DNA from 3 places in the Mesorhizobium sp. M0074 genome. Region 3 is predicted to be linked to each of the others. Evidence: predicted binding sites of a transcription regulator. Region 3 holds the regulator's gene; each other region holds the start of a gene.
The links. The regulator LexA, encoded in region 3, represses DNA repair genes until DNA is damaged. The targets are predictions, from matches to a motif close to TGTTCNNNNTGTGTTCNG.
Positions count from the first base shown of each region.

Region 1: the regulator LexA is predicted to act here: its motif matches at 1,790-1,807, upstream of NKJ73_RS24855 (PA0069 family radical SAM protein).
Region 2: the regulator LexA is predicted to act here: its motif matches at 1,886-1,903, upstream of dnaE (DNA polymerase III subunit alpha).

Region 1 is NZ_JAMYUM010000020.1:123,172-126,451, forward strand. Features, by position in the region: gene moaB (molybdenum cofactor biosynthesis protein B) at 1-30, shown strand, start outside; gene NKJ73_RS24845 (phytanoyl-CoA dioxygenase family protein) at 64-1,038, opposite strand; gene NKJ73_RS24850 (glycosyltransferase) at 1,227-1,730, opposite strand; gene NKJ73_RS24855 (PA0069 family radical SAM protein) at 1,882-3,036, shown strand; gene rnhB (ribonuclease HII) at 3,204-3,280, shown strand, end outside.
Region 2 is NZ_JAMYUM010000003.1:362,473-365,752, forward strand. Features, by position in the region: gene dnaE (DNA polymerase III subunit alpha) at 1-1,620, opposite strand, end outside; gene NKJ73_RS06910 (acetyl-CoA carboxylase biotin carboxylase subunit) at 2,058-3,280, opposite strand, start outside.
Region 3 is NZ_JAMYUM010000003.1:172,115-175,394, forward strand. Features, by position in the region: gene kynU (kynureninase) at 1-612, opposite strand, end outside; gene lexA (transcriptional repressor LexA) at 1,060-1,794, shown strand; gene NKJ73_RS05980 (ComEC/Rec2 family competence protein) at 1,788-3,280, opposite strand, start outside.

The DNA.
Region 1 (3,280 bases), on a different contig from region 3:
CGGCTGGACGAGCATTTGCGGCGCGGCTGAGACGAACCGAGGTATCAGCCAAGCGACCTCGGTTTAGCGAATGACCGGCTCGCCGTGAAAACGCCGGCGCGACGGCGGCGACACGCCGAAGCCAACCTCCATCATCAGCCGCGGCGTGCGCGTCGGCACGGTGCCCATATGGAAGCCGAACGGATCCTCGACAAAGCCGAGGCCGGCCGGCCCGGTCAGCGTGACCGGGCTCTGCTCGCCGTAGACGCCCAGCACCTCTTCCGCCGAATGGCCGACCAGCAGCGTCAGCTGATGCTTCAGGATGCGGCGGTTATGGGAGCCGCGGACATAGACATGCGGCCCAGTGTCGGCGTCGACCGGCACCAGGTAGAAAAAGAACTTCAGCATGCGCCAGTCGTCGAGGTCGAAATGGTATTTGCCGAGCGAGGCCATGTTCTTGTCGGCGTCCGAGACGCCACCGGTCGGAAAGCTCCACCAGACACGGGTGGTGATCAGCTTGGCCTGACTGCCGAGATAGTGCGCCGCGATGTCGAGAAGCAGCGGATCGCGCTGCACGGCGACCGCCGCGCTGCAGTCGAGGACCCGCTCGAAATAATGGCCGCTGAGCAGCGGACGGCCGAAATGCTTTTCGGCATCGGCGTGTTTTTCGGGCAGGAATTCCAGCCGGCGGTCGAAATTGCCGAAGCATGGCGTGCGCTCGGCGAAGCGGGCGATCTCCTCATGGATGGCGGCCGGCAGCATCAGGCCCGAATAGAGCCCCTCCGTCCGCAGCGCGCCGACGACGGCATCGCGGTCGACGCCGGCGAACATCGTTTCACCGACGTTGCGCGCCGGCCGAACAGGCTTTGCACCGCGCCAGTGCAGCCGCCGCGCCGGCATGGTGCGGGCCAGCATGAACATCGGCAGCCATGCCGGATTCTCGCGAAGGTCGGAAAGATAGGTCGGGATGCGGGCGGCGATGCGGCGCAGCGTGCCGCCGTTGCGCGCGATCGCCTCGAGGCTTGCAGCGCCGGACTTGTCAGGGCTTGAAAGGGTCATCGGGGTCCTCAAAATGTCGAGGGAACAGCATCGACGTTAGTCGTCGCCGCTCCGGCACACCCCAAACCCTATTCGCCCATATCGCTGGGAATGGTAACCCCCGGCCAGATTTTGTGCAATGCACAATAAACCACGACCCGCCAGAAAATTTGTTTGGGCGGGGTTCCCTGAACCGGCACGGTAAGCCGTCACTTCCGCGGCGCGACCCAGATCTCGGCGTGGAGCCTCCTGGTCGCCAGGCCGCGGGCGATCGCTTCGGCGCTGCGGGCATTCTTCGACAGCGCGGCGGCCTGACGCTTGCTGATCACCAGGCCTTCGGCGAGAGCGCGATTTCCGGCAAAGACGCGCGACAGGAACGGCGCGCGGCTGCCGCGTGCCCGCGAGAACCGCGCCGCCATGGTTTGCCTGGCGGTATGGGCGACGACCTCGTCGATCCAGCCCTCTCCCAGCCGCGCGCCCGGTTCCAGCAAAAGCAGCCAGTCGCCCTTGGCCTGCCTGATGCCGGCGGCGATGCCGCCGCTGACATAGTGGCACCCGGCATGTTCGGCGACGCGGTGCGTCTGATCGGTCGAGCCGGTATCGCAGACGAGAACGTCGCGCACCACGCCTTCGACCGCGCCGCCGATCAGCGAGGCGAGCGTGCGGGCAAGGCCCTCCTCGTCATTCAGGGTTTCGATCAGGACGCTGAGCATGTTTAGCCGAATAGCGGAAAGCGGTGGGCAGCGCCAGTTTTTGCGGCGCGCCGCGAGAAAGTTCTTGCTTTGTTCTCGTCAATGCGATAGGAATACATTCATGAGCAGAGCGATTCGACAGCGGGCGGACAGTCCCTGGGAAAGGGCCAAAATGGAACAGATCGTGCGTGCCGATATTGCAGCCTTCGGCGCTGGCAGGGCCGAGATGGCGAATGCGATGATCGAGCAGAGCGGCATGCGCGTCCGTCCCGACCGCAATCGCGGCAGGTCGGCGGGCATCAATCCGTCCGGCCGTTTCGAGCCGGTCAGCCGGCATGTGTTCGATGACGGCTGGAATTCGCTGGAGGAGCTGCCGCCCTTCAAGACCGAGGTACAGGTCGAGAAGCCGCGCACCATCATCACCCGCAACGAATCGCCCGATATCTCCTTCGACCGCTCGATCAATCCCTATCGCGGCTGCGAACATGGCTGCGTCTATTGTTTCGCGCGGCCGACGCACAGCTTCATGGGGCTGTCGCCGGGGCTGGATTTCGAATCGAAGCTGTTTGCCAAGCCGGATGCGGCCCGGCTGCTCGACAAGGAATTGTCCAGGGACAATTACCAGCCGCGCACCATCGCCATCGGCACCAACACCGATCCCTATCAGCCGATCGAGAAGCAATACCGGATCATGCGCGAGATCCTCGAAGTGCTGGAGGCGCGCGGGCACCCGGTCGGCATCGTCACCAAATCGGCGCTGGTGACGCGTGACATCGACATTCTGTCGCGCATGGCCGAACGCGGGCTGGCCAAGGTGGCATTGTCGGTGACGACGCTCGACCGCATGCTGGCGCGCACCATGGAGCCACGCGCGTCGACGCCGACCAAGCGGCTGGAGGCGATCAGGCAGCTTTCGGACGCCGGCATTCCGGCCTCGGTCATGGTCGCGCCGATCATCCCCGGACTGACCGACCCGGAGATGGAACGCATCCTCGATTCGGCGCAGGCAGCGGGGGCACGCGAGGCCGGCTATGTGCTGCTGCGCCTGCCGCTGGAGGTCGCGCCAATCTTCAAGGACTGGCTGCTGCGCCACTATCCCGACCGCTATCGCCACGTCATGTCGCTGATCCGTTCGATGCGCGACGGCAAGGACTACGATTCGGAATGGGGCAAGCGCATGAAAGGCTCCGGTCCCTATGCCTGGCAGATCGGCCGGCGTTTCGAGATCGCTGCCAAACGGCTCGGCCTCAATGCCGAGCGGCGCTCGCTCAGGACCGACCAGTTCGTCCCCGCCGCCAAGGCGACCGAGCAGCTGATGCTGCTGTGACAAAGCGTCTCGCGCCAGCCGCTTGAAGCGGCCGCAGCAGGCGAAAAATCCCGTCCGGCCTGTCCTGTCCCCGGGCTTGCAGACGGTAGCCCCCTCCTGGTCCGGTGCCCCGCCCGACCCAGAGGGGACTTGCGGAGAATCGGAGCCGATGCGAACCTCGCCGCACCATGGCTCGCCCGCGTTCCGATTCTCCGCTTCTCTTCGAAATCGTCGAGAAACCCGACTTCTCGTTCGAGACGAGGGC
Region 2 (3,280 bases), 190 kb from region 3:
CAGTTTCTGCGCCGTATCGAGCAGCGTCTGCACGATCGGCTCACGCTCCGCCTCTTCGGCAAAGCGCGGCTCGTTGGCGATGGCGTCGGCGAGCTTGACCGGATTGGCCGGGTTCGACGGCACCATCTTGCTCAGCTTGTCGACCTGCCCGTAAGGCATCTGCAGCACGCGGCCGACGTCGCGCAGCACCGCGCGCGCCTGCAGCGTGCCGAAGGTGATGATCTGGCCAACCTGGTCGCGGCCGTATTTCCGTTGGACGTAGCGGATGACTTCCTCGCGCCGGTCCTGGCAGAAGTCGATGTCGAAGTCGGGCATCGACACGCGGTCGGGATTGAGGAAGCGCTCGAACAGCAACGAAAAACGCAGTGGGTCGATGTCGGTGATGGTCGTGGCATAGGCGACCAGCGAGCCGGCGCCCGAACCGCGGCCCGGGCCGACCGGAATCCCTTGTGCCTTGGCCCATTTGATGAAGTCGGCAACGATCAGGAAATAGCCCGGATATTTCATCTTCTCGATGACGCCGAGCTCGAAATCCAGCCTTTCGCGATATTGCTCGACGGTATAGCCGGGCGTCGGCCCGTGCGCCGCCAGCCGCGCCTCTAGCCCTTCATGCGCCTGCCTGGCAAGCTCCTGCGCCTCAGCCTTCACCGCAGCATCGGCGTCGGCGACATCGCGGCCGGCAAAGCGCGGCAGAATCGGATTGCGGGTCTTCGGGTAATACGAGCAGCGCAGCGCGATCTCGACGGTGTTGTCGATTGCTTCCGGCAGGTCGGCGAACAGCCTCGCCATATCGGCCTGGCTTCTCAGGAAGTGGTCGGGCGAAAGGCGGCGGCGATTGTCGGCCGCAACCACGGAACCTTCGGCGATGGCGATCAGGGCGTCATGCGCCTCATAGTCTTCACGAGAGAAGAAAAACGCCTCGTTGGTGGCAACCAGCGGCAGATCGTGGCGGTAGGCGAGATCGACCGACGACTGCTCGATGGCGCGGTCGTAGCCGGAGACCCGCTCAAGCTCGACATAGAGCCGGTCGCCGAACAGGCTCTTGAGCGCCGAGAGCCGGGTCTCGGCGAGTTCGCGGCGATCCTGTTTCAAGGCAGTGCCGATCGGACCGCGCGGCCCGCCCGTAAGGCAGATCAATCCGTCGGTGTGGCCCTGCAGCATCTCGCTCGTCAGATGCACCGCTTCGCCGGGCGGTGTCTCGAGGTAGACGCGGCTGACCAGCCTGACCAGATTGCCGTAGCCGGCCTCGGTTGCGGCGATCAGGACGACCGGCCGCATCTCCGGTCCTTGCCGCCTGCGGTCGCGCTGGCTGTCGCTCGCCTCGCCGGAAAAGGCGAGGTCGATCTGGCAGCCGATGATCGGCTGGATGCCGTCCTTTACCGCCTTCTGGGCGAATTCCAGCGCGCCGAACAGATTGTTGGTGTCGGTGACGGCGATTGCCGGGCATTCGTCCTGCACCGCATGGCCGACGATCTTGCCGAGCTGCAAGGCACCTTCGAGCAGCGAATAGGCCGAATGCACGCGCAGATGAATGAACCGACGCGCCGCCGCCTCCGCCCGCGACGCCTTTGCATAGGCCTCGCGCAGCAAGGGATCGCGTGGAAGTCTTTCATCCGCCATGGTTTTTTCGCGCCGCCTCACAAGGACTCAGTCGATGAAGATGTATTGTCCGGCACCGGGTAACACGAGTCCAGCGGTAGTGATTGGAGCTTTGGAAGTTTAGAGCAACCGCCGAAGCTGCCAATCTCCCCCCTCGTGGGGGAGATGTCCGGCAGGACAGAGAGGGCGCTGTCCCGCCAACCTCAGGTCGGAAACACAAAACCCGCCACAGCGGGCGGGTCATTGGAGCCAATTAACACCATAGCCAAATTAGTAGCATAGCTGCCGGCACAAAGCAAGAACAAAATACGCTGTGACGGCAAAAAAGTGCGAATTCCTCACGGCCTCGCCTTGTCCCTCCTCAAGCGAGCATGCTCAACCAATTGCAAAGTCGCGTTCCTTCGCGCCCCCCTCTGTCCTGCCAACTTCTGACGGGCGTCGAGGGCGGATTTCAGTACTCACGCAAATTCCATGATCACCGCGTCGACGGCAAGGCTGTCGCCGGGCTTGGCGTTGAGCTTCGAGACGATGAGATCGCGCTCGGCGCGCAGCACGTTTTCCATCTTCATCGCCTCGACCACGGCAAGCGTCTCGCCGGCCTTGACCTCCTGCCCCTCGGCAACGGCGATCGATACGACGAGGCCGGGCATCGGGCAAAGCAGCATCTTCGAGGTATCCGGCGCCACTTTTTCCGGCATCAGCCTTTCGAGCTCGGCGGTGCGCGGCAGCATGGCGCGGGCTGTCACCGAGATGCCTTTCCAGGCGATGCGGAACCCGTTCAGCACCGGCCTGACTTGCGCCGCGACCTTGCGGCCGCCGACCGCGCCGCGCCAGATGAGATCGCCCGGCCGCCAGTCGGAGGCCACCGTCAGCGGTTTGCCGCCGTCGATTGTGAGGTCGAGCTCGATCGGAATGGAAATCATGCCTTCGACGACGGCAACCGAAAGATAATCCCGGCCGATCTTCACCACCCAATCGCGTTTCAAGGCGCCCGAATGCGGCGCCAGCCGCCCGCCCAGCCGGTCGAGCCGGTCGCGGCGCAGCAGTTCGACCGCGGTTACGATCGCGGCCAGCACCGCGTTTTCTTCGCTGTTCGGCACAATGGGCGCGAAGCCGTCGGGATATTCCTCGGCGATGAACGCCGTCGATAGCCGCCCTTCCCGCCAGCGCGGATGCTGCATCAGCGCCGCCAGGAACGGTATGTTGTGCTCGATGCCGTCGACGACGAAACTGTCCAGCGCTTCCGACATCGCGTCGATCGCCGCCAGCCGTGTCGGCGCCCAAGTGCACAGCTTGGCGACCATCGGGTCGTAGAACATCGAGATTTCCGAGCCTTCGGTGACGCCGGTATCGTTGCGGATGACGATTTCGCCGAATTTTCCCTCTTCCGGCGGCCGGTATTTCGTCAGCCGGCCGATCGACGGCAGAAAGTTGCGATACGGGTCTTCGGCATAGAGGCGGCTTTCCACCGCCCAGCCGTTCAGCTTGACGTCGCTCTGCTTGATGGCGAGCTTTTCGCCGGCCGCCACGCGGATCATCTGCTCGACCAGGTCGATGCCGGTGACGAGCTCCGTCACCGGATGCTCGACCTGCAGCCGCGTGTTCATTTCCAGGAAATAGAAGTTTTTGTCGCTGTCGACGATGAACTCGACCGTGCCGGCGCTCTGGTAGTCGACGGCCT
Region 3 (3,280 bases):
GGTGTGGCAGAGATCCCAGACGATCATCGCCCCGGCTTCCTGAGCCCTGCGCGTCAGCGCCGGCATGTCGCGCAGTTCGCCCGACTTATAGTTGACGTGGTTGACCAGCACCACGGCGGTGCGTTCGTCGATCAGCTCTTCGATGGTCGGCGCGTCGACCCCCGAGAGGCGCAGCAGCGTATCTTTTCGCGTCGAAACCACACCCTCGGCCATGTAGAGGTCCGTCGGAAAACTATCGCCCTCGGCGACGATGACCTGCCGCTCCGGTCGCATGGCCATGGCGGCGTGCAGCAGCTTGTAGATGTTGACCGATGTCGTGTCGCAGACCACCGTCTGGCCGGCCGCGGCACCGATCAGGCGCCCGAGCTGGTCGCCAAGTTCAAGCGGCATGTTGAACCAGCCGGCCGTGTTCCATGCGCGGATGAGATCATGCGACCATTCTTCGGTCGCGGCCTTGTGCAGTTCATCGAAAGCGGCACGTGAAGCAGCTCCTAGCGAATTGCCGTCGAGATAGATCACTCCTTGCGGCAACACAAAGCGGTCGCGCATCGCGCGCAACGGATCCGCGGCATCCATCGCCTTTATGGCCACGAGATCGGGAATTCCTGTCATGATTTGTCTGCTCCCCCAAGATCCAACGCAACGCCGGACACGCATCGACTGTTCTTCCATTACCTGGTTGCGCGCAGCAAGGCTCCACCGGCGAGAAGCAGCCTGACCAGGCGGTGGAAACCGGGACTTAACCCGAGGTTGGCGTTTTGAATTCGTTTCGTTCACGGTGCATTGACCAAACCGCACAGTCGATACGGGTTCAATTCCGTGCCTTTTGCCGACCGACGGCCGATGCCAGTGCCGCCTTCTAGGAGGCCAGAAGGGCGCAAACGAAAGCAGAATCAAGGCGATGAGGCTCGCGGCGGTGAAAATGCGGTACGCCGGTAGGGGACGTCGTTTGTTTCCCGAGCCTTAACGCATTCATTAAACTTTAAACAGTTGCGGAACACAACTGGAACAGATAGTGTTTGTTCTGGGTTTGTTTTTCTGATTCTGTTGGGGGTCGCTATGCTGACACGCAAACAACACGAACTGCTTATGTTCATCCACGAAAGGTTGAAGGAAAGCGGTATCCCGCCTTCATTCGACGAGATGAAGGAAGCGCTCGATCTGGCTTCCAAATCCGGAATCCACCGGCTGATTACGGCGCTGGAGGAGCGCGGCTTCATTCGCCGTTTGCCCAACCGGGCCCGTGCGCTGGAGGTGCTACGCCTGCCTGACTCGATCGCCCCCGGCCTCAATGCGGCACGCAAGTTCTCGCCGAGTGTCATCCAGGGCAGCCTTGGGCAAGGCGCCCCTCGGCAGGGCAAGCCGACATCGTCGCGTGTCCCTGCAGCCGGCAATGACGACGATGTCGTCGCCGCCGTTTCGATCCCGGTAATGGGCCGCATCGCGGCCGGTGTGCCGATCGATGCCATCCAGCACCAGACGCATTCGATTTCGGTGCCGCCGGATATGATCATGGGCGGCGAGCATTATGCGCTCGAGGTCAAAGGCGATTCGATGATCGAGGCTGGCATTTTCGACGGCGACACGGTGATCATCCGCAATGCCGATACGGCGAGCCCCGGTGAGATCGTGGTGGCACTGGTCGACGAGGAGGAAGCGACGCTGAAGCGGTTCCGCCGCAAGGGCGCCTCGATCGCCCTGGAAGCCGCCAATCCGGCCTACGAGACGCGCATCTTCGGACCAGACAGGGTCAAGGTGCAGGGCAAGCTCGTCGGACTGATCCGCCGCTACTGAGCTCCGCCCTTGGCGCCGGCTTTGGGGTTGTCGGCCCTGCGGTATGGCGGCAGGCCCCGTGCCGCGCGTGAAAATTTCCGCTGCACGTGCCAGGGCCGGTATGATTTTTCGACGGCGAAGCGGATCTCGGCGCGTGTTGCCGCTTGTGGATCGAAATAGACGGCGGCACTTCCCGCGCGCGCCAGTTGCCGTTTGGTGACGACGAGGACCAGCCGGTCGTAGTAGCAGGGGTTATGGGCGGTGGCGTCGTCGATGACGATCAAGCTGGCAAAGGCGCAGGCTGGCCGCGCAGTATCGCGGTCCTTGGCTTGCGCGATGATCGCGCCGGATGGATGCCTGGCAAGGCAGAGGCCGTCCGTGCAAATGAACGGCATGCCCGGCGGTAGGTCGGCCGGATCGGCAATGTCGAATTGCGGGTCGTTCTTTCCAGGCGTTTCCGGCGCGACGATGGCCTCTGATGTGAGCGCGCGTTTCCAGTTGTCGATGGTGAACTCATTCGGGCGTGCCCGGTTGACCGCGAGTTCACCGCTGCCGATCGGCAGCGCGACCAGCCGCGCGTCCTCCGAGACCAATACGTCGGGTATGCGTGTCTGCGTTGTCGTCAGCAAGCCGGCGAGCGCAAAAGGAAGTGCCGCCAGCCGCAACCAGGTCGTCGCCATGCTGGCAATGACGAGGGCGATCGTCACCAGAAGGACGGATCTCAGCGAAATCAGCCCGACCGCATCGATCGGCGAGCGCTCCGAGATCCACCCGGACAGGGCGATCATCGCCGTCAGCCCCTTGCCCATGACATAGAGGAAAGGGCCATCCGCACCGAACGGCATCGCCAGCGCGCTGAGAACGGCGAAGGGCATGACGACCAGTGAGACGATGGGCATGATGGCCAGATTGGCGAACAGGCTGAGCGGCGCCACGCGCTGGAAATGCCATATGGCGAAAAGCGCCGTGGCGCTCCCTGCAATGATCGAGGTCATCGCCAGACCGCACATGCCCAACAGGACCTTTCGAGTGGCAAAGCGTAGCGGCGACCGCCGCGGTGGCGGCGTGGTGGCCCTGCCGGCGCGGTAATCGGACCAGCCTGCATAGGCGCCGACAAGGGCCGCCGTCGCGGCGAAGGACATCTGGAAACTCGGACCGACCACCTCGTGCGGCGACACCAGGATGACCGCGATGGCCGAGATCGCCAGGTTGCGCATGGTGAGCGCGGCCCGGTCGAACAGCACGGCGATAAGCATCACCGCCAGCATGATGAAGCTGCGTTCGGCCGCAACGACAATGCCGGAAAAGACGAGGTAGGCCGCAATCGAAAAAAGCGCGGCGGCCGCGGCATATTTCTTGACCGGCCGTCGCGATGAGAAATCGGGAAACAGCGCAAAGGCACCCCGCAGCAGCGCCATGATGGTGCCGGCGACCAACGCCATATGCAGCCCCGAGATGGAGATGATGTGGTAGATGCCGGTGCGCCGCATCGCTTCGTTGATCTCCT